DNA from 4 places in the Robertmurraya sp. DFI.2.37 genome. Region 2 is predicted to be linked to each of the others. Evidence: riboswitches for the same ligand, from Rfam matches in the RefSeq annotation. Region 2 holds a riboswitch; each other region holds the start of a gene.
The links. Region 2 has a riboswitch for S-adenosylmethionine ahead of PZE06_RS02525 (hypothetical protein). Riboswitches for the same ligand answer to the same signal wherever they lie in the genome.

Region 1: it holds a riboswitch for S-adenosylmethionine, as region 2 does, so the genes downstream of both, PZE06_RS20385 (Fur-regulated basic protein FbpA) here and PZE06_RS02525 (hypothetical protein) in region 2, are expected to answer to the same signal.
Region 3: it holds a riboswitch for S-adenosylmethionine, as region 2 does, so the genes downstream of both, metK (methionine adenosyltransferase) here and PZE06_RS02525 (hypothetical protein) in region 2, are expected to answer to the same signal.
Region 4: it holds a riboswitch for S-adenosylmethionine, as region 2 does, so the genes downstream of both, PZE06_RS22515 (methionine ABC transporter ATP-binding protein) here and PZE06_RS02525 (hypothetical protein) in region 2, are expected to answer to the same signal.

The regions. Positions count from the first base shown of each region.
Region 1 covers NZ_JARGEJ010000053.1:1,474-7,404, forward strand. The annotation lists gene PZE06_RS20370 (alanyl-tRNA editing protein) at 1-239, shown strand, start outside; gene PZE06_RS20375 (TolB family protein) at 312-1,544, opposite strand; TPP riboswitch at 1,668-1,766, shown strand; gene thiT (energy-coupled thiamine transporter ThiT) at 1,824-2,393, shown strand; SAM riboswitch class I at 2,457-2,564, shown strand; gene PZE06_RS20385 (Fur-regulated basic protein FbpA) at 2,650-2,793, shown strand; gene PZE06_RS20390 (VanW family protein) at 2,809-3,675, opposite strand; gene PZE06_RS20395 (MATE family efflux transporter) at 3,871-5,214, shown strand; gene PZE06_RS20400 (hypothetical protein) at 5,512-5,739, shown strand.
Region 2 covers NZ_JARGEJ010000003.1:32,071-38,001, reverse strand. The annotation lists gene fdhF (formate dehydrogenase subunit alpha) at 1-949, shown strand, start outside; gene PZE06_RS02550 (helical membrane plugin domain-containing protein) at 924-1,424, shown strand; gene PZE06_RS02545 (heavy-metal-associated domain-containing protein) at 1,436-1,645, shown strand; gene PZE06_RS02540 (hypothetical protein) at 1,664-1,807, shown strand; gene fdhD (formate dehydrogenase accessory sulfurtransferase FdhD) at 1,832-2,671, shown strand; gene PZE06_RS02530 (M14 family metallopeptidase) at 2,687-3,718, opposite strand; SAM riboswitch class I at 3,880-3,984, shown strand; gene PZE06_RS02525 (hypothetical protein) at 4,052-4,312, shown strand; gene PZE06_RS02520 (hypothetical protein) at 4,474-4,650, shown strand; gene PZE06_RS02515 (hypothetical protein) at 4,967-5,161, shown strand; gene PZE06_RS02510 (MBL fold metallo-hydrolase) at 5,709-5,931, shown strand, end outside.
Region 3 covers NZ_JARGEJ010000026.1:38,182-44,112, reverse strand. The annotation lists gene PZE06_RS14660 (alpha/beta hydrolase) at 1-568, opposite strand, end outside; gene PZE06_RS14655 (gamma carbonic anhydrase) at 817-1,335, shown strand; gene PZE06_RS14650 (helix-turn-helix transcriptional regulator) at 1,563-1,769, shown strand; gene PZE06_RS14645 (DUF3169 family protein) at 1,766-2,443, shown strand; gene PZE06_RS14640 (hypothetical protein) at 2,593-3,078, shown strand; gene metK (methionine adenosyltransferase) at 3,185-4,387, opposite strand; SAM riboswitch class I at 4,778-4,920, opposite strand; gene PZE06_RS14630 (thiol-disulfide oxidoreductase DCC family protein) at 5,020-5,403, opposite strand; gene pckA (phosphoenolpyruvate carboxykinase (ATP)) at 5,617-5,931, shown strand, end outside.
Region 4 covers NZ_JARGEJ010000069.1:5,780-11,710, forward strand. The annotation lists gene PZE06_RS22500 (YuzK family famiily protein) at 440-625, opposite strand; gene PZE06_RS22505 (MetQ/NlpA family ABC transporter substrate-binding protein) at 1,270-2,133, opposite strand; gene PZE06_RS22510 (methionine ABC transporter permease) at 2,145-2,813, opposite strand; gene PZE06_RS22515 (methionine ABC transporter ATP-binding protein) at 2,803-3,831, opposite strand; SAM riboswitch class I at 4,044-4,147, opposite strand; gene PZE06_RS22520 (O-acetylhomoserine aminocarboxypropyltransferase/cysteine synthase family protein) at 4,581-5,891, opposite strand.

The DNA of each region.
Region 1 (5,931 bases), on a different contig from region 2:
ATGGTCAAGGTGTTAATGTGTTTTTCATAACTGAGAATCTGGATAAAATCCAGTTCGTGTTTTCACGTGATAAGGAAGCGAACATAAATATGAGAACACTCGCCAATGAGATTCTCCCGCTTATTAACGGGAAAGGTGGTGGAACTGAATCGACAGTTCAAGGCGGCGGTGAACTGAAAATGAGTGGGGGAGAAATCTTGAGCAGGTTACAAAATCTGCTCATACGCACTAATGTTTGAAATCTTTTATTGGGATCCACTTCTCTACTCGAAACAGAAGTAGAGAAGTGGATCGAATCATCTTAAAAATGGCTAGCTCTCAAAAAACTTAATTTCATCAATGTTTTTTAATAAAATCTTTCCGTTTGAACCATCAGTATCAGCGATCCAAAGATTGCGATTATGATCGTTAATAGAGGTACCGCGATACCAGATTAACTTATCAATCGCTTTTAAATAATGAGGATCATAGTCTCCGAGCCCGTTTGCAGGTTCCGTTATTTTAACTTGCTTTTCATTATTGAGCGTGACTGAATATAGAGAAGGCAATGGATGCTCGGAGAATTCATCGGACCAGTCTTTTGCTTCTACTCGAGAGGTTATTAATAATTGGTCATCCACCCATGTAAAATTAAGTTCAGCAAAATTTGCTGGTGTTAGCGATGAAACAGCAAACTCTTTTAACAGTAAGTCCTTTCCTCTAAATCCAAAAACAATCCTTCCACCGCCAATATATGCCAATATATCTTTTGCAGGTGCCCATTTTGGGGAGCCTACTTCATAAACCACTTCATTTACAATTTCAAATGACTTACCATCGCTCGATAATCCACAAAGCATATTACTGTCCATTGCTAAAGAAGCTGTTGGTGAAATGATGAGCGAAAGCCATTTCCCACTCGGTGAGAAGCTAAGAAAGTCAACTCTATTTGACATAACATATTTATTATCAATTTTTAATTTTTGTGGTACGACAAAAAATTCTTTTACATTACCAAAAACATTAGCCTCTGATAAATGATTTGGTAACTGCTTTTTATAAAGAATGGGACATGTCCAGCCGTCTGGTTTTAAGTAAGCAGGGGAAGCAAGAAGAAAACCCTGTCCAGTAGGAAGCCATTGAAAGCTTGAAACCCCTAATGCAAGATTGTGAAACTCCGTTAAATTTGAAATATTTAAAATTTGATTATGTATGAATGCTACCCAATTGTTGTGAGGTGCCCATTGTGGCGCGTAACCGTTATGAAATATTTTCTTTTTCTCTTCAGTTTCTATATTGTACACCCATATTTCATGGTGTATTTTCTCATTTTTATTTTCAGTATTCGCTTCTTTTTGATAAAGAATCCACTTTCCATCATGGGACCATTGCGGCTGATAAATTTTTCCTGAATGTGTAATTTGCTTTTCCTGCTGATTCACTAAGATCCACAGATTTCCATCCCTAATAAAGGCTGCTTTCATATCCTTTAGATGGGCTGCATTTGCCAAATTCGTTAATGATAGAGCAAGGATAAAAACAGTAATAAAGGACATTTTTTTCATCGTACACCTCACAAGTTTGTGTCCTTATTAATTTCCGATATTTACTGAAATATTATTCTGATTTAAAGTAACTACTACACAAATAGGGAGAATTACGGTATACTGTGTGAGACAATTTATAACGGAAACCACAAGGGGAGCTTATAGCTGAGAGTGAACGTTAGTTCTGACCCTTTGAACCTGTTAGTTAATGCTAGCGCAGGGATGTGGAAGATTATTTAGATATGATCTTATCATGTTCTCCCTTGTGTTTTCGTTTAGAAAAAAGGGGGATTTTTTATGAAAAAATTAAGTTTATTGGCTTTAATTGAGGCGTCTTTTTTTGCTGCATTTGCCTTAATTTTAGACTTGCTTCCATCTATTGACCTCGGTCCGTGGATATCAATTTCTTTCGCAATGGTACCTATTTTTATTTTAGCTTTTCGCTGGGGCTTTAAAGTAAGTTTTCTTGCGGGATTTATTTGGGGACTATTACAGTTTGCAGTCGGTGATGCTTATTTCTTAACGCCTATTCAATTTTTAATTGAGTATTTTGTGGCCTTTGCTTTTATAGGTTTCGCTGGCTTTTTCATTAAACCAATCCAAGCTGAATTCCAAAAAGGGGATAAAAAGAAGGCTCTTAGCTGGGTTATGATCGCCATTTTTGTAGGAAGTATTGCCCGGTATTTTTGGCATTTCTTAGCGGGTATTATCTTTTGGGGGAGCTATGCACCAGAAAATATGTCTCCGGTTATATACTCGCTCGTCGTTAATGGAGGTGCGATGTTAGGTTCAGCCATTTTGTGTGCGGTAGTTTTACTTGCGTTATTAAGTAATGCCCCTAGACTTATCAAAGTTCGTGCCAATTAGTTGATTGACAGAATGATTGAACTGTTTTATAGTAGTCCTATAAATTTAATATGATTAATTTCGAACTTATCCAGAGAGGTGGAGGGATTTGGCCCTAAGAAACCTCGGCAACAGACTCATTTCAAGAGAACTGTGCCAATTCCAACAAGCATTGAGCTTGAAAGATAAGATGAGCGCTTAAAGGTAAAAACCTCTTCTTACTTGATTGGATCATGATAAGAAGAGGTTTTTTTTCGCTCGCAAGGAGGAATGTATAATGAATGAAAGAGATCTGCTCATTGAAAGGTTGATTGAATTTGGAATCTATAAGATCAATGATAAGCAGCTATTTGAATTACCTATTGTTGATTTGGAACAGGAATTGAAAAAAATGATGCAAAATAAAGGAAATGATAATTAAGTTACTTGGAGTTATTTAAGTAATTTTTCGTGGTTTATAATTAATATCTTCCGATGAGTACACAAACACAATCACCATACCGCCAACAACTTTCGCCCGAATCAAAATAGGTTGATTATATTCGTTTTTAAAGGAAAAATCTGGGCCATACCAACTAACCGTAGCATCTCTACCTGGTGGAACATAGGGTACATGCTTACTATGTGAGTAACGTTCGATCATCGTAACGCCAGAACGATCAACAGCATTAAAGAGAGTGGAGGAGACTTGACAAATTCCTCCACCTATCCCTTCAATTAATTCGCCCTTAACAATTTCAGGGGCTTTCATATAGCCTTTTTTAACTGTTCGTTTTCCGACCACTTTATTGAATGAGAAGACTTCTCCAGGAAAGACGACTTGATTATTTATTGCTGCAACTGCTAATTCGATATTTTTTGAACGAGCCTTATTTCTTGAATTAAAGTATGTTATGTATTGTCCTAACCGTTTAGTGCGTATAATCGAAAGAAGCTCACTATCAACTTTCGGGTAAACCATCATTTTTGGCACTTCCAATGTGGTTAACCGGTTATGAAAATAATATTGAAAAAAAGCCTCCGTAAATGCATGACGATTTAATTTGTAGCCCACTTTTTCTGGAATGATATGCCCAGAGTCGTTAAGTGTTGCGTTTTTTGCTTTCTTTTCAACTTGTTGTTCTATTTGTTTAAGCAATTGCTCATATTTTACCGGATCAACGAGTTCGAGACCCGGTACTGGCAACATGACTTCTTGACGTTTCACTATTGCGATCGTATCATTATTTTCTGTAATGCTTAGTGGTATTCCACTTTGAGGATGGATCAGTAAGAGTAGACTGAGAATCCACGAAACGTGCATGTTGTTCCTCCTAAAATGCTTTTATTCACATTTTTCGTCATGACATTTTGGCAGTATTCGTAAAAAGCTTTCCTTGACTCAGTCTATTTTTTTTATTTTGCGGAGAAATTATTCTTGATTTTCACGAGCTTTTCAATAGCATTCTTCTTTAAAGTCCGAAATAATGGGAAGAAGACGAAAAGAAAAGGTGTCCGAATGAATGCTCATGATTTTACTAAAGGCAATATTTATAAGCAGCTTTTTTGGTTTTCTACTCCGATTATCTTTACAAACCTTTTGCAAGTGTCGTATCAATTTATTGACAGTCTGTGGGTAGGGAATTTATTAGGAGCCAATGCACTTGGGGCAATAACAGTTGCCAGTACAGTTATTTTTACTGTTCTTTCATTCATTATTGGAATAAATAATGCAACATTGACTATTCTGTCCCAGCAAAAAGGTATGGAAAATACGACAGGATTAAAAAACTTCTTAAATGCTTTTGTTGTTCTCTTAACAACATTGGCTCTTTTATTGGGGTGTGTTGGTTATCTTTTATCTGAGCGGATTTTAAACTTGTTGCAAACACCGGGTGAGATGGTTGCTGAAGGAACAATCTATTTGCAACTCAATTTTATCGGAATCTTGTTCCTTCTTGGTTATAACTTTATTGCGACAGTACTTCGAGCATTAGGAGATAGTAAAACACCGTTAAAATTTGTTTTGCTAGCGGTTATATTAAATGCGATCTTAGATCCCATTTTAATTTCTGGTTTTGGATTCGGTATTCACGGTGCGGCGATTGCTACGATAATGGCGCAAGGAATTGCCTTTCTATACGGAATGATTGTAGTTCTACGCAAAAAAACGGCACCGTTCTCACTTCCATCTGTCCCGAAAAAAAATGAAGTTCTGGTTATTTTGAAACTAGGCATTCCATCTGGACTGCAGATGATGGTAATTTCTGCAGGAGTGATGGCGATTATGAGTGTCGTTAATTCGTTTGGAAAGGAAGTTGTGGCAGGCTTTGGTGCCGCTCAACGGATTGACAGTATAATTATGCTACCTGCTAGCGCACTTGGTACAGCAGTTAATAGTATGGCCGGACAGAATATTGGTGCTAATCAATGGGAACGAGTAAAGAAAATAGCCAAATATGCGGTCATTTATAATTTTGCAATCATGCTTGTTATAGCAACCTTAGTCGTTTTTTTCGCTCGTCTTGGAGTAAGTTTGTTTTTAAATGAAAAAAATGCCATACAATTTGGAACTGATTATTTACAAATGATCGCCTTTCTTTATCCATTTCTCGGCATTAATTTTGTTTTAAATGGGATTGTGCGGGCAGCTGGTGCAATGTTTCAAGTGCTTGTACTCAATGTCATTTCGTTCTGGGTTCTGCGCTATCCACTAACTTATGTTTTCTCTTATTTTTTTGGGGAAAAGGGCATTGCCCTTGGTATGGGGGCAAGCTTTTTCATTAGCAGCATCATTGCCTTTTTATATTATCGTTTTGGAAAGTGGAAGATGAAGGAAATTTTTAGAAGTCAAGAAAAATAACGTTTGAATGGATACAAGTACAAAAAAGGCTGTGTTAACTAATTGGCCAGTTGTGATTCAAATCGTGTACATGAGAAAATCTCCTTTTTATGGTTTAGTTGGTTATACTGACTTAATTAAACCAAAAATAGGTGATTTTCTTCTTTTTATATCTGTATTTTGTTGAATGGCATGGAAGGGGGGGACTCCTGTGGGAAAAGGGAAGCTTTTGGAATAACCTCTTTTTTGCCACATGATAAAAAAAGTTTGACAAATTTGTGAACTTTTCGTTAAATAATGGTAAAGGGGATGAAGTGGATGACTGAAAAACAGCTTAAGAACTTACTTTTTTTTAAAAAATTGACGAGTATTGGATTATTTTTAGGCTTTCTCGTATTTTTATCAAGCTTCTTTGTAAGCGGTCCCAGCGCTCCTTATCAATTATCAATCGGAATTAGTATCATGGTTTCGTCAATGCTTTTATTTGGATTCGGGATGTTTTTACCGTTGATGGAAGAGGTAAGTGGAGAAGAGATAAATGAGTAAAATCGAACTGATAGCTTATAAACTTTACGATTTAGGGAAGGAAAATTGATATATATATATATATATGAGAAAAAGAGCGTACTAGATCGTAGACGATTTGGTGCGCATTTTTATTGTAGGAGTAATGGAATGAAAATAAAATGGTTAGATGTATTTGGAATATTGTTTCAGGTTTATTTGTGTTTTTCATTT
Region 2 (5,931 bases):
TTTCGTTGTCCAAGATGTCTTTTTTTCCAAAACAGCGCAATTTGCTGATGTTGTATTACCAGCAGCGCCGAGTCTTGAAAAGGACGGCACGTTCACAAATACAGAACGAAGAATTCAACGTTTTCATAAAGCTTTTGAGCCGCTTGGGGATTCAAAACCGGATTGGCTTATTTTTCAAGAGCTTGCCAATCGCCTTGGGGCCAATTGGAATTATAAGGACCCAGGTGAAATTATGGCAGAAGCAGCATCGTTGGCTCCTATCTTTGCTGGAGTAAACTATGAACGGCTAGAAGGGTGGAATAGCTTAGTTTGGCCGGTGAAAAAGGATGGAACAGATACTCCGCTTTTATACGAAGAGCGTTTCTTTTTTCCAGACGGGAAGGCAAGACTATATCCAGTTGAGTGGACGCCTCCGTTTATGGCAGGAAAAGAATATGACCTTCACTTAAATAATGGCCGTCTGCTTGAGCATTTCCATGAAGGAAATATGACGTACCGTTCAGAAGGATTAACCTATAAGGTTCCGAATCCATGGCTTGATGTGTCAGCGGAATTGGCTCAGGAAAGGGGGATTGAGGACGGTTCATTAGTTCGCTTAACTTCACCTTATGGACAAGTAAAGGTAAGGGTTATGGTGACGGATCGGGTGAAGGGCAATGAAATTTATTTGACAATGAACTCCAGTGAAGATTATGAGGCGGTGAATCGCTTAACGAGCAGCTACCACGATAAAATTACACATACACCAAACTATAAGGAAATGGGTGTAAAAATGGATGTGTTAGAGGAAAAGGGCGAGCCGCCATTGCCGAAAGTAAATCATCGTTTTGGTAATCGTATTCCTCAACTTAGCGTAAAGGTGGAGGAAAAATGGAGCAGGCTTGATTTTACACCAATACCAGAATTATTAGAGGGGGAGAAGTATGGCGAAAGCGATCAGGCAAATTAACAAAAGCAGTCCAAATCCTGAAGAGGTGCAAAAGGAATCGCTCGCAAATTTGCTTCAAGCCATCAGTGCAAATCAGGATGCATTAATGATGACCCTTGACATTATTAAGGGCTTGCATGAAATGGGTGTGCTAGAAGCAGCGAAGTCAATGCTGGAACAAAGCGAAGATATTGGAGCGATCGCTATGAAGCAAGCGAATCAACCAGGTGTTCATAATATTATCAAAAATGGAATGGCAGCGATTCAGTTTGCAGGTTCAATTCATCCGGAGCAACTGCAAGCCGTTTTAAATGGATTAAATCTTGGCTTTGAACGTATGCTCGATGTTGTTCAGACAGGAGAGCAGAAAGGTTTGTTTAAATTAGCTTCAAGTTTAAGAGAGAAAGAGGTGTTGGTGTCACTCACAACACTTACCGAATTTTTACATGGAATGGGTGAAGCGTTTAAACAGGAGAATAATAAAGTGCATGAATGAGGGGGGCTACAATGGAAACAGGCAAGCTAAATCTGCAAGGTGTAAGCTCTCAAGCTGATGCAGACAAGGTACTTCAAGCCTTAAATGAGGTATGGGGCGTTCGGGAAGCTGAAGTTCGCTTCCGAAGTCAGGAAGTGATCATAAGCTTTGATGAGAACGCTGCTTCCTTGCATGATTTTGAACAAGCTATTATTGATTCTGGCTTTGGCGTCTCAAAATAATGAGAGGGAGGATATGAAATGAGAGTCTGTGAAGTCTGTGGAACGGAAGAAGTTTGGAATCCTACTGAAAAGGATAGTGACAAAATAGAAATAGGTTATCTGCATGTTTGCGAGGCTTGTCAACAGGATCGAAAATTTCATTTATATGAACCAATGGAATAAAGTGGTGAACGAAAGGACGATGATATGAAGCCGACCGCAACCATGCGTAAGACACTGCGCTTTCAAAATGGAGGAATTATTGTTAAGGATGAGGCGATCGTAACAGAGTACCCGTTAACAATAAAAATAAATGGAAAAGAATGGGCTACTTTAGTTTGTTCACCAGAAAATTTGGAGGAATTAACGATCGGTTATCTTGCTTCGGAAGGTATAATTAAAAAATTTGAAGATATTGATGAATTGTGGATTCAAGAAAATGAAGGCTATGCTCATGTTAAAACAAAACGAATAAACCCTTTTTATGAAAAACTGCAAAATAAACGCTATATTAATTCTTGTTGTGGGGCGAGCAGAAAAAGCTTCGTTTTTGCTCATGATGCGTTAACAAGTAAGAGAGTAAACAAGTTTCAAGTAAAGTTATCAATTGAAAAAGTGTTTCACCTTATGGCTAAAATGGAAGAATCTGCGAAAGTTTTTCAGCAAACAGGTGGAGTTCATAATGCGGCACTTTGTGATCAAAACGGGTTTATTTTAACGAGAATGGATATTGGCCGCCATAATGCTTTAGATAAAATCTATGGCCACTGCATGAAAAATAAGCTTACCATTCGCGATAAAATTTTGGTCTTCAGTGGCAGAGTTTCTTCTGAAATTTTGATAAAGGTTGCGAAAATTGGATGTGAAATCATTCTTTCCAAGTCAGCACCAACCGAATTAGCTATAGAGCTAGCGGAGCAGTTAGGCATTACGACGATTGGCTTTATTAGGGGGCAATCTTTGAATGTTTATACATTTCCAGAGAGAGTATTAATTTCTAATTATATTGACAAAGAGGAATTTTTTCCAAACAAAAAGAGCATTTAAATGCTCTTTTTGTTGCTATTCTTTGGTTTTTTGCAGCGCTTTTTCAGCGAGAAACAGGCCGATGGCTTTATTGCGCTCCCAAATTGACGGGAAGGCAATAAGCGGTAAGCTACTGTCTTCAATTAAAGAGCCGATTTCTACTGTAAAAGCAGGTTTTTCAAATTCTTGTACAAACCAATCGGTAAAGCCGCCACCCTGTTGGTGAAAAGCGGGCTCCTCTAATTCGTAATTTGTTATCTCAGCAACTTTTTCAGCAATTGTATAATAATCATCGGTAAAGTTAGTTGTATGGGTTAGACCCCATTGATGATAGCCCCAAAAAATCATATTTCCAGATGAATGATAAGACACGGCAATTTCTGGTTTAATGTTACGGGTAAATTCAACCAGTGCTTTTACTTCATCTGCCTCTAATGGTCTTCTACCCTTGTAAAATTGGTAGTTAGGTCTCCTATTAACTCCTTTTAAATTTTCCCAATTGGCAGGATATTGGCGGTTTAGATCAATTCCGTGAATATTTGCTTTCCAACGAATAAAATGAATTGAGCCTTCATTCATTTCTATTAGACTCCAGTGAATATTGGTAGGAAAGGCATGGAGTCCGAATTGTTGCAACGTTACTCCGTCAGGATTCACCATAGGGACAAACCAGATCGATACTTGATTCAAGATATTTGGACTAAAACCATCTATGTTTTGATTACTTTCGTATGCTGTTAAATACGTATGAAGCATTTTCATTAATAGAGCACTGGTCATCCATTCTCTGGCGTGATGAGCACCATGTATTAAAATGTTCCGTTTGCCATGTCCTAATTTAATTGCCCATACTTTTCTTCCATAAGTAGTGGTGACAAGTGCTTTGTAAGTAACCATGTCTGGGTAGAGCTCCGAAAGTTTATTTAAGTCTTCAGTTAATGCTTCATACGTATAGACCGTTTTCGTGTTAATGTCATGGGTGCGGCTGGAAGAAGGGGTGGCTGGAATAAACAAAATAATCACGATCACTAGCCATTCTATTTGCAGCAGCTTTTTGAATGTATTCATATTCTTTATTCTGCTTTAAGCATGACATTTTCATGTAGCAATTTTTGATTAAGCGCTTCGAACAGAAATATTTCATTGCAATTGAATATATTTCAAACAAAAATAAATGAAGAAATAATTGAAATTCGTGAATTATTCTGTCTATAATAAGAGTAATTGAATCGTTATCAAGAGTGACCGAGAGAACTGGCTCTAAGACGTCACAGCAACCTGTATGTATGCAAGGTGCTCCAACCAGCAAAGCAGATGGCTTTGGATGATAAAACGGTAGGAACTCCTTTTGTATCCAATGCAAAAGGAGTTTTTTTGTGACCGTAAAAGGAGATGGATTGTATGAATATTAGTGGGGCGGCAAGAAACTACATGGCAAAATATTTTAATGAGGAGGATTTTTTAATTCATGTATCGAAAACAATTGAGCGTCAATTGCTGGAATGGGATGATTCTTATAAGGTCATGATCATGAAATTGGAGAATTATCTTTGGACTGCGAGAAATGGCATCAATGATTATGAACTGGAACTTTCTGAGAATGAAATTAAAGTTTTGCAAAAAAAAAGAGCCATATGCATTAGATCGAAAAATATGGAATGAACTACAAAAACAAGGCCTCACAATTTTGAACGGCGATGGAAATTATTTAGATCAGATTTTTTGATCTTTTTGAATTGAATCACTTTTTTCGACTCGTCGCATATAATATCTTCGGTGTGAAATAAGGTAACTCTTCTCTATTGGAGGAGTTCATCTTTATTTTGCTTTCTGTACTATTAATATGTGAAGGGAAGGAACGAGTTATGAAAGAAAAGCAAATGATCATGAAGAGAGAGAATAGTGGCCCGAATAGTAGTGGATTTAAAGTTATTAAGGTTGAGATTTCTACATCAGTAGAATCATTATATGCAGTCTGCACACCTGTTAATCTAAAATAGAAAAGCTTTAACTAACTTAATGTTCAGTAATTTGACAATTTTTTTATTTTTTGTCGAAATGCTATTATAATATAACGAATATTTTGCGGTGAGTAGAGAGACATTTTATATCATTTCTATATATATGAAGGTTTCATAGACGATAATATAGTATTTCGAAATTATTTTCAGTTTTTTGACCCATTAGTTGATTATTTACATGCTAGTTGGACTGTGTTACTATCAGTGATGCTTTGATAGTTAGGAAAACGAAATTTTAACAGTTTTTTCTATTTATTAAAGCAAGCATTTAAATTTTCAGCGGGGTGTAGTTTAGATGAAAGAGCAGAATTTAGTTCCGTTTGAAAATACGGAATTACTTAAAGAGATAAGTGTTCTTCGCTCCAAAAAGAACGAACTATATCACAAAAGCGGCCCAAATAGTCCAATCTATCTTGATCTAGCTTTAAAGCTTGACTTTTTAGAGACTCAATACATCGAAGAAAAAATAGGTCATCTTATTAAAGATTAGCTTCTGTATGGCTAATGAAAGAATTAGATTATTCATCCATAAAGTGAGAACTTTCATTATTGGGCAAAATGAGAAGAGCATTATGAAGATGCTCTCAGGCTGTTGACAAACGCTCGCTTTCTTTGTTGCTTCACCTTGTCCAGTGCTCATTACCTTCTATGGTAACTCCGCTCTTCCCAAGGCTTCGCGCCTCGAAAGACAAACGTTTTCAATCAGCCTGAAGGTAACTGCCGTCTAATATTTTTGAGCTTTGTCTTCACTCTGAGAGCATTATGAAGATGCTCTTTTTTTTATTGCTTAGAAACTGTTGTTGGATATTAGTGTATCGAAGTTTAGTGAAAGCTTTCATCGTTTGTACCTGCGATGATCATGAAAGACAACGCTCTTTATGCCTCCTCACAATAGCATCCTTACTATAATCAATTATGATCAATTGATGCATATCGATATAATTTAAAGTGTTTTGAATAAATTGAAAATTTATAATGAATAGTCATTCATTTTGTGTTATCTTACATGTAGGTACAGTTGAAGGTGTGGTGGTTATTTGCTTGTAAAAAAACGGTCCGTTAAGGGTGAGAAGAGTAATGTCCGTTATATCGAAGGACTTGTTTCTTTTCATAATGTTCATTTGAATGTTTATTGTTTTGAACTAGATGGAGTTCTTATTGATACAGGTGCGCAAGTTTTACTCAATGAATTTATCCCTTTTTTTGCTGAATCTACTCTTGAACAAGTTGTAATCACACATTATCACGAGGATCATACAG
Region 3 (5,931 bases), on a different contig from region 2:
CTTCAAAAGCAAGCTTAATCGAACTGTCTAATTCGCGAAACCATCTTACCGACACCTTATCAATATATAACGTATCGTTTCGGTCAACATCTTGAACTTCCCTATTTCTGGTTGCGATTTTGACGGTAATACCAGGATCCACCCGCAACTCAGGGGCAACAACGTTTAAAATATGGGTTAAGCCGTTTAACAGCTTTCCGGGCTTCTTCACTAAGCCGAGGCAAGGAGATGATAAAATAACACCCGCCAAGTCTAGCTTCACCTCTTGAAGCAAACGGATCGTTATTAATCCCCCCATACTGTGCCCCAGGAGAAAGACAGGCAAATCGAATTGATAAGCCGTCCTCACCCAGTCCTTAACCTCTGCTATATACTCCTCAAAAGAATCAATATGCCCTCTTCTAGACCTTGTTGTGAGACCATGTCCAGGCAAATCGCCCATGATGACTTGAAAGCCTTCTTTACGCCACATTTCAATTAACCATCCATAGCGGCGATGATGCTCCAGCGCACCATGAACGATGACTATGACTCCTTTTGCTTCCCCGTCTGGTTCCCATTTCCACATGAATATTCCTCCTACAAAGCCCTTATCAAACAGTTCTTCCATTTATTTAAATTGGTTATAGACCTACAACCTTAGTCAAATCGGTTCATTCTATTCAACCTGATGGTAAAAAAGAATCGAAATTATAGTTCATTTTAACACAAAAAAGGCGAAACCTCAGAGTTTTTACCACCGCCTCTGATTAATTCACACTTTTTACACAAAAATTAGGTACAATGGGAGTAAAACCTCTTAAGGAGAGAATGCTCATGATTTATCCATTTCATCACACATCTCCCAAAATTTCAGCTAGCGCCTTTATTGCTGACTACGTCACAATCACTGGAGATGTGATAATTGGTGACGAAGCAAGCATCTGGTTTAATACAGTTATTAGAGGAGATGTTGCTCCTACAATCATCGGCAAAAGAGTAAACGTACAGGACAACTGCGTCCTTCACCAAAGCCCGAACAACCCATTAATTCTTGAAGACGAGGTTACCGTCGGGCATCAAGTGATTTTACATAGCTGCATTCTTCGCAAAAATTCATTGATTGGAATGGGATCCATTATTTTAGACAATGCAGAAATTGGTGAGGGTGCTTTTATTGGAGCTGGAAGCCTTGTGCCACAAGGAAAAAAAATCCCGCCTAATACACTAGCGTTCGGAAGACCTGCTAAAGTAATTAGAGATCTTACGCTAGATGATATTAAAGATATGCAAAGAATAACAAGAGAATACGCTGAGAAAGGGCAATATTATAAAAAATTGCAGCAAAACAAATAAAAACATTTTTTGGAGACGACATTTATTCAATGCGTCTCTTTTTTTATTCATGACCATATTGCTGATAAAATCGATGCTAATTCATTAGCTGCGAGGCTTTGGCATTTATAAGAGGTAAACCAAATATATAATAAATTTTTCACAAAAAAGAAAATTATCTTTGTCTTTTTGACTATTATACTTGTCAAAAGGACAAAGATAATTTACTATGTATACGAGGTGATACGATGAAAACTCGACTCAAAGAATTGCGAGCTAGAGATGGACTAAACCAAACGGAGCTGGCAAAAAAAGCAAGAATCTCTCGACAAACAGTCAGTCTAATTGAAAGGAATGAATATATGCCATCATTATTGATTGCAATAAGAATCGCCAAAGTATTTCAAGAACCAATAGAGAATGTTTTTATTTTTAGCGAGGAGGAGCTATCATGAAAATCTTAGTTATTTACATCATCATCTTTTTATTTGCACTCAATGATTTAATTTCTCATTTTAACGAAAGAGCGCTTGATGCAAATCTTTTAATGCTAGTAAATATAGCGATACTTCTTTTTTTAATCATAGCTAGGTTTCAATTCTATAAAATTATCCGTGGCAGTCAACAACAAGTGGAAAAAGATAAAGAAGATTCCCACTATATTGCTTTAGAGAGAAAAGCATATACGAGCACTTCTTTTATTCAAATGGCACTTTCTCTCTCCTTTATCGGACTGCTTATTGGCTTTTTACTACTTCGAGAGACAGCACCAAGTGTGCCTTTTTGGAGCTTTGCTTTAATGATTATTTCTGTTTTTAATTTTTTTCCTAATCCTCAGCTTATGAAGATCACAAATCCAAACTTTCAATTCCCTAATCCGCAGTCCAATCATTATAATCAAGAAGTAATTGACCAATTTGATGACGGTGAAAAATATGTCATCTTAAAAAGCTTGCTTAAAGTATATTCATTTTTAATTTGGGGCCTTGTTATTTTAGCATCCGGTCTCATGTACTATTCTATTTTTAGCGGAAACTCTCAATTAATAAGTATAATCGGCATCGGCATTTTACTCATTCTTATACAAATAAGCTACACGACTAGCCTAAAGCCAAATAAACTGAAATAATTTTGGAAAGCATCCTCAAAGAAATCATCATGAAAATCCAATACAAAATATGGAAACAATGATACACTTAGATTATGTAGATTCACGCTGTAAACAAAACTACTTGGTCAACTACCGGGTAAGATTTGCTTAAAAAAGGAGGAGCTTGATTGTATTTATATCATATGACTATTCAAAATGAGTTCGGAGAAAATATAAGTTCGGAAAAGGTTTTAAAAGAAGGATTAACGCATCGAACCGCAACAAGATGGTATTCAAGGGGTGCTAATTTCTTTCCAGAATTAACGGAGCGTTGCAGACCAACGAATTTACCAAAATGGATTGATTTTAAAGTAGCCTTCGGTGCAGATTTGGAGCCATATGAAAAACCGTATTATCGTTTTCCTATGTTTAGTGATAAGATCTTAGTTTTTAACTTCGATATATCAAGCGAATTATTTGCTTATCTTGAGGATAAATATGATGGGGGTAACGGGGCCCTTGTTGAGGGATTACCATCAAAGGAGGAGTTAATGAAACAGTATTGGAAAAGTATGATGACTCTGTCTGACTATTTAAAGCACAAACCTTTTAATAAGCCTGAACTTTATATTTTTGAACAGGTTCCTGCAAAATTAATTGACTATATTGAGTAATATCAGCTTTAAACTTTGACAGAGTGATAATAAAACTGCAGACAATCTTGAATATCGAGTTTGTCTGCAGTCTGATAGGAACTAAAGAGAATTCTGCCCCCTCTTTTTAACCCTTTAATGCCTGCTCACGCAAAGCATCAGCTTTATCCGTACGCTCCCACGGAAGGTCGATGTCTGTACGACCAAAATGCCCGTAAGCAGCTGTTTGCTTGTAAATCGGACGGCGTAAATCCAACATCTTAATGATGCCAGCAGGACGTAAATCGAAGTTATGGCGAACTACTTCGACTAAAATATTTTCGTCTACTTTCCCTGTTCCAAATGTATCGACAGCGATAGACACTGGTTGTGCGACACCAATCGCATAAGCTAGCTGTACTTCTACCTTATCAGCTAGCCCCGCAGCAACGATATTTTTCGCTACGTAACGGGCAGCATAGGCTGCAGAGCGATCCACTTTTGTCGGATCTTTACCAGAGAATGCACCGCCGCCATGACGAGCATAACCACCATAAGTATCTACAATAATTTTACGACCTGTTAAGCCTGCATCCCCTTGAGGACCCCCGATGACAAATCGTCCAGTAGGATTGATAAAATACTTTGTATTCTCATCAATTAATTCACTAGGAACAACCGGACTGATCACATGCTCTTTAATATTGCGCTGAATTTGTTCAAGGGTAATTTCAGGGTGATGCTGTGTTGAAATGACAATGGTATCAATGCGGACCGGCTTGTTGTTTTTATCATATTCAACGGTCACTTGTGTTTTTCCATCCGGTCGAAGATAAGGAAGAATCTCTTCTTTCCGAACTTCTGTTAGACGGCGAGATAATTTATGCGCAAGTGAAATCGGAAGCGGCATAAGTTCCTTTGTTTCATTACAAGCAAACCCAAACATTAATCCTTGGTCACCTGCACCAATTGCTTCAATTTCTTCATCCGTCATACTGCCTTCACGTGCTTCCAAAGCTTGATCAACACCCATAGCAATATCGGGGGATTGTTCATCAATCGAAGTTAATACTGCACAAGTTTCAGAATCGAATCCGTATTTGGCTCGATTATATCCAATCTCTTTGATCGTTTCACGGACAATCTTTGGAATATCTACATATGTAGAAGTAGTAATTTCTCCTGCCACTAAAACAAGTCCTGTATTGACAGAAGTTTCAGCAGCAACACGAGCATTAGCATCTTTTGCTAAGATCGCATCCAATATTGCGTCAGAAATTTGGTCACAAATTTTATCTGGGTGACCTTCAGTAACTGACTCAGAAGTAAACAAACGCGCGTTTCTTGACATCTGACTTCCTCCTCATCTATAAGTACGAGGGCTTTCCCCCACGCTGATACGGAACTCATTCCCTATGTAGTATGAAATAAACATGGAGTTTTTATGATGATTTTCAAGAATTCATAAAAAGGGTTGAAGAACTCATTTCATATTATGTTGAGAACAAATAATCGTTCTGCCATCTTGAAACTCATTCAATTGTTTACAATATTGAAAAGTACAAGGTGCCTTCACCACAAATCTAATGCAGCTTATCTTTCTAAGGAGCTCTCCTTGCTGCCCATCACCGGCAAACTTAAAGAACTCTTAGTTTTGTTAGATGATAAACCACTTGCACTAAACACAAAAAAACCTTTCCTAAGAAGAGGAAAGGAGTATGTAAACAATTCTCGCCTTTCACTCTTATCGTTCAAGGACTTTATCCTTGCTTCAGGTTAGCACCATTGCTATCAAAGCTTTCAAGGATTCCAACAGAATCTTGAACTTAATAACCGGTTGCTGGGTTTCATAGGGCCTGTCCCTCCACCTACTCGGGATAAGAGAGTATCCGTTCAAGTGTAGATCATAACGAACGAGTGCATATGTGTCAACAGCTATGGAATAATTCTTTTAATTTTTTCATTTTCATGGCGAAAGATTCACTATAAGGAGCAACTTCCATCATCACATTTTTGCTTGAAAAATAAATGCCGATTTCGGGCAATCCACCTGTAAATAGGATCTCCTATGAAATGCAGAAAAGGCAAATATAATATACTTGCAAAGATAAATGTATAAGGGCTAATGAGCAAAATTCTTCTTACAGCTTTATATCCCTTAAGCACCCGTTGATTTGGAAGAAGAATATGAAGCTCACTTCTTAATTCCTTTGCTGTAAATCTAGCATCCTTTTGAACTTCCTCAAACTCTTGTAAAGAAAGCCAAGTAACTTTTTTAAATAAATCTATTTTTTGTAATATAGTCTTTGTTCTCAAGCATAACGCACAATTTCCATCATATAATGCCACAATTTCCAACTTTCCCATTCCCTTCCTGTTAAAGAATGAATATATTATGATCATCGTATTGCTAAAAGAACTCTAGTAATTTTCCTTAACCATTGAAACTTTTTGGATATTCAGTGGCATTTTCCACGAATTAGTATAGACTAATGAGATAAATGTGTTATACTAATCGTATTATGATATCGCTTTCGAGAAATACATTTTTAAACTATATTGAAAGAAGGTATTCATCAAATGAATTCAGTTAGCCTTACTAATGAACTAAATGAATTGCTACAACAAAATAATGTTCATATCCAGCTATCTGTTCCCCAATTAGTCGAAAAAGTTTTGCGACGAAATGAAGGAGTTCTTACCTCTACTGGAGCAATATGTGCTACTACTGGAACCTATACTGGACGTTCCCCTAAAGATAAATACATCGTGGAAGAACGTTCTTCAAAAGATAAAATTGACTGGGGCCCGATCAACCAGGCGATTTCCGAAGATACGTTTGACTCCCTTTACACAAAGGTGCTTAATTACTTAAAAAAGAAAGATGAAGTATTT
Region 4 (5,931 bases), on a different contig from region 2:
ATCCGCTCTAAAATTGTATTGTGTAGCAGTGAGAATAGCATGTGGACAGAATTTCTTTCTTTTCTCTCGTCGTCTTTGTCATCATGCACCTTCTTTGTGGACAAAATCACCTTCTTTTCACCCTTCTTTGTCCGCATGAATCCTCTTTGTGGACAAAGTTGCCTTCTTTTCGCTTCCACTTGTCCACCTGAACTTTTAATAAGGTCTTTTGACCTTTTCATGCACACCAGTTATCTTTATGGTAGAACTTTTGAATCATCCTAAACCATTTGTCCTGATGCTTTAACCTTATTTTACTTCAAATCAGCTCAAAATAAGATGCTTGTCCATATAACAATGGGAGTAACCCATGCATAAGACAAAAACCAGTGTAGCCAAAACACTGGTTTTTTGTTTTTCTTCCTTATTATATAATGATTGAAATCGTGCTGGCGACAAATTATCTTAATTGATTTCTAGTTAAATCTGCTACAAGACGCTGACTTTGGATGTATTCCTGTTCACGCCGTCTTTCAACCCGCATTCTCACTTCATGCTTTCGGCAATAGGTAGCATAGCATACGTTGTGAGCTCCGTGCATCGCTTTTTCCATTTCACTCGTATAATTCATCTGAAGTACCATCATTTTGGTTTCGCCCCCTTTTTCAGGGAGATACGAAAATAACTAATAATATCCTTCCTTTCGTGTTTTGTCACTTAAGGCAAGTGATTTACTACATTTTTAATGTTAGCACCACTCAGGTTTTAACTCAAAATGGAAAATCCAGCATATTTCCCTTTGAGCAGCAATATACAGGAATAAGCTTCGAAACTTGTTAACTTTTCTTACAATTTATCCAGTATCCTCGGAAATAAACGAGAACAGAAGTGCAAGATCCATCTTCATAACCATTAAAATACAAATTGAATTAACTGCCACATCACTGCTAAAAAGAAAGCTCTGGTATTATGAGGCGTCTGCTCTGCTAGACGTAGGTGCTGCGCCCGCTCAACTGCAAAAGAACAAAAACGCAAAGAGCCTTCGAAACAATCGGAAAGCTGATGATTGCTGCAATATGCCTTCTATATAGTTCTCCTTCGTGCTCACCGGCGCACATACGCTGCCTGTTAAACCTGCGGGTGCTAGCGTAGGTTGGAAAAATCCAATTTATCCATATTTTTTAAGTTTTCCTGCTTGCGCTAAACGCGATCGACAACAAGCAAGATTTCCAATTTCCTTGAGTGTGGACGATGAAAAACCAGTTCCAAAATGGAACTGGTTTCTCTCAATTATTCAGATACTGGAACAACTGCACCTTCATATTTTTCTAAAATAAAGTTTTGGATCTCTTCTGAACGAAGTACCTCAACAAGCTTTTTAATCGCTTCTTTATTTTCATCTCCACTGCGAACAGCAATGACGTTCACATACGGGGAATCACTTTCTTCAATTGCGATAGAATCTTCAATTGGATTTAATCCTGCATCGATTGCATAGTTAGAATTAATAAGAACAGCATCACCTTCATCGTTATTATATATTTGTGGTAGAAGTGAAGCTTCATATTCTGTATCAAATTGTAAGTTCTTCGGATTATCGACAATATCATCAATGGTTGCTGTTGTTTTTTCAACACCCTCTTTAAGAGTGATTAAACCCTCTTTTTCAAGTAGAGATAAAATACGACCATGATCTGGAACAGAGCTACTAATAATAATATGTGCCTCATCAGGTAAAGCATCTAAGCTATCATATTTCTTTGAATACACACCGATAGGTTCGATATGGATTCCACCTGCATTAACAAAATCATAGCCATGCTCTTCCATTTGTGCATTCAAATAAGGAATATGTTGGAAATAATTCGCATCTAAGTCTCCACCCGCTAATGCTTGGTTAGGAAGAACATAATCTTGGAACGTTTCGATTTGGAGTTCAATTCCTTCTTCAGCTAACATTGGCTTCGCTTCTTCTAAAATTTCAGCATGTGGAACATTTGATGCTCCCACAACAAGCGTAGTTGTTTCTTCAGTTTCAGTTGCAGATCCTTCTCCATCCGCATTACCGTCATCTGCAGTATCATTATTCGTGCTCCCGCATGCAGCTAAAAATAAAATTAGTGCAAAAGATGCAATAGTTAACCATTTTTTCATAATAAACACTCCTATCGTTTATCTAATTTATTTGTTATGAAATCTCCAATAAATTGGATGATAAATACAATGATTAAAATAATAATCGTTGCCATTAATGTAACATCACTTCTAGAACGTTGGAATCCTTCTAAGTAAGCAAGGTTTCCTAGTCCACCAGCTCCGATAACTCCAGCCATTGCTGTATAGCCAACTAGAGCAATCGCAGTCACCGTAATACCAGAAACGAGCGCAGGCATTGATTCAGGCAGCAGCACCTTCCAAATAATCGTGCTCGTTTTAGCTCCCATCGATCGTGCCGCTTCAATAACTCCTTTATCAATTTCTCTTAAGCCAATTTCAACCATTCTTGCGTAAAAGGGTGCCGCTCCAACAATTAATGCTGGTAATGCTGCGTTTTCCCCAATCATTGTTCCAAGTAAGAACTTCGTAAATGGGATAAGGAGAACAATCAAAATAATAAAAGGAATCGATCTAAACACATTAACAAACGCACTTATAATTTTATTCACAAAAGCATTTTCCCAAATATTCCCCTTGGCTGTTAAAAAAAGTAATAAACCTAGTATAATACCGATAATAAAGGTTGCGACTACTGAAATTCCCGTCATATACAGCGTTTCTTCTGTTGCTTCCCACATTTTATCCCATTTCACATTTGGAAAGAGCTCATTTATCATGTTTTATCACCTCTACTCCAACCTGCTGGGACTTAATAAAATCAACCGCTTTTGAAATTTCTGAACCATCTCCGTCAATATGGATGAACAATGTGCCATATGAGCCGTTTTGCGTTTGCGAAATCTTTCCTTGCAAAATATTAACGGTCACTTCGAAATTACGAATAAGATTTGTAATTAGCGGCTGTTCTGCAGATTCTCCAACAAACCCTAATTGGATGACCGTACCTTGAGGGTAACGCTCAAGTAAATGCTCAATCGTTTCTTTCGTTTCTTCTGGTTCCGTCACCTGCGATACAAATCGCTTGGTAATTTTTTGCTGTGGATTTTTAAATACTTCTAATACTTTCCCGGTCTCAACCACTTTTCCATCTTCCATAACAGCCACCCGGTGACAAATCTTGCGAATAACATGCATTTCATGAGTAATAAGAACAATCGTTAAACCTAAGCGTTTATTAATATCGACCAAAAGCTCTAAAATAGAATCTGTTGTTTGTGGATCGAGTGCAGAAGTCGCTTCATCACAAAGCAGCACTTTAGGATTGTTCGCCAATGCCCGTGCAATTCCCACCCTTTGCTTTTGACCACCACTTAGCTGCGAAGGATAGGCATCCTCTCGACCTTCAAGGCCAACAAGCTTAATCAGTTCATCCACCCGTTTAAGTCTGACGTTTTTGGGAATACCGGCAATTTCCAATGGGAAAGCAATATTCTCACGAACTGTCCTAGACCAAAGTAAGTTAAAATGCTGGAAAATCATACTGATTTCTTGACGAGCTTTGCGCAGTTCTTGGCCTTTAATTTGCGACACTTGTTTATCAGCAACAGTGACAGAGCCTGCCGTTGGAATTTCCAAGCCGTTAAGCATTCTTATTAGTGTACTTTTACCTGCACCGCTGTAACCAATTACACCAAAGATTTCACCTGCATTTATATGGATGCTGACATCATCAACAGCTACAACTTTTCCTTTGAGAGAAGAGTACACTTTTTTCACATTTTGTATGGAAATCAAATATTATTCACCTACTTTTAAATCCTATTATTCTTATGAGATAACCAAGTTTTACAAGCAATGCCAATTATGCCATTCATAGCTTTCACTCATAAGCCTTTTTCATTCATAAGAACATGTTGCTTCAACATGGAAATAATTCTCGTCTCCAAACTACATAAAAAGGCCTTCCTGCAGACAAGCAGAAAGGCATGCGTTATAAAATGTCCTTTCTCTCATCTATCAAAGCAATGCTTTGTGTGAATTGGCACCATTTCAATCACTTGACGGTTGCCGGGCTTCATCGGGCACATCCCTCCACCTCTCTTGATAAGAGCACATTATTAAATTAAATTCCATGGTCGAATATGGGTGTTATCATATCATGGATAAACTAACATGTCAATGAAAATATGAATCACTTCAACCCAATTCACATAATTTTATTAAGCCAAAAAAGTTAGAACTTTAAGTAAGATGGAATGTAAACTCTTTCTGTATCTATATCCAAAACGAAGTCACCCTCAATTTCCTTTGAATATGGGATGACATCAAAATTATTGAGTCTGCAAAAAAGACTTGGAAAATCTCGATCATAAATAGAGTGTTTTTTTGCCTGGCGAAACATTTCCTTCAATTTCCTCTTAGTATATTTTTTACCTATAAGTAAAGCCTTCACATAAAAACCATCGATTTCAATCATCATCATGACTGGTTGCTAACCAATCGATATAGCTATTTATTTCTAACAATTACTTTCAATTTATACTTTACGCATTTGTCGTTAAAGAGCTTTGACCTGTGGCTGCTTCAATTGCTTGTTCCAAATCTTCAATTAAGTCCTCTACATTTTCAATTCCTACTGAAAGACGAATTAAATCCTCAGAAACGCCTGCTGCTTCTAACCCTGCCGAATCAAGCTGTTGATGGGTCGTGCTTGCTGGATGAATGATTAAACTTTTTGCATCTCCAACATTGGCCACATGTGCCCAAAGCTGCAAATGATTAATTAATTTTGCACCTGCTTTTCTTCCACCTGCAATTCCGAACACTGCGACTGCACCAGCCCCTTTCGGCAGGTACTTTGCGACAAGTTCTTGATCTGAATGCTCTTTATCCCCAGGATAAGAAATCCACGTTACTGCTGGATGGTTGCGCAAATACTCAATAATTTTCTTTGTATTGGCGACATGTTCTTTCATTCTCACATGCAAAGTTTCCAGTCCTAAAACAAATTGAAATGCATTTTGTGGACTTAGGGCTGGGCCCATATCTCTTAGTAACTGAACCCGTGCTTTCGTAATATAGGCAGCTGGACCAAGCGCTTCACTGTAGACAAGATTATGATAGCTTGGATCTGGTTCGATAAAACCAGGGAACTTCTTAGAGTGCCAATCAAAATTCCCTCCATCTACAATAATTCCTCCCAGAGTCGTGCCATTTCCAACAAGCCATTTCGTTGCCGAATGGAGAACAATATCTGCACCATGCTCAATCGGTCTGCACAGATAAGGGGTAGCAAAAGTGTTATCAATGATAAGAGGAATTCCATTTTCATGGGCAATCTTTGCAACTGCTTCAATATCAAGGACCCGCAAACTTGGGTTTCCTATTGTTTCAGCGAAAATACATTTGGTTTTATCTGTAATCACTGCTCTAAAATTATCTGGTTCGGTTGCATCAACAAACTTCACATTGATTCCATATTTCGGGAGTGTGACCGCAAATAAATTGTACGTACCACCATAAAGATTCCCTGCAGCAACAATTTCATCCCCTGCACCGGCAATGTTCAGAATCGACAATGTAATGGCTGCCATTCCGCTAGAAACAGCAAGTGCGCCAACTCCTCCTTCAAGGAGATTAACTCGTTCTTCAAAAACAGTGATCGTTGGATTGTGGATACGTGTATAAATATATCCTGGTTCTTTTAACGCAAAAAGATCAGCAGCATGTTCCGTATTTTGAAACTGATAAGCATTATTTTGAAAAATCGGTACTGCTCGAGCACCTGTTGTCGGATCAGGCGACAATCCTCCGTGCACTCCTAATGTCTCTAATCGATACTTTTTCCCACTCATCGCAACCTCTCCTTATCATTTACAACTGAATGACTTGCAT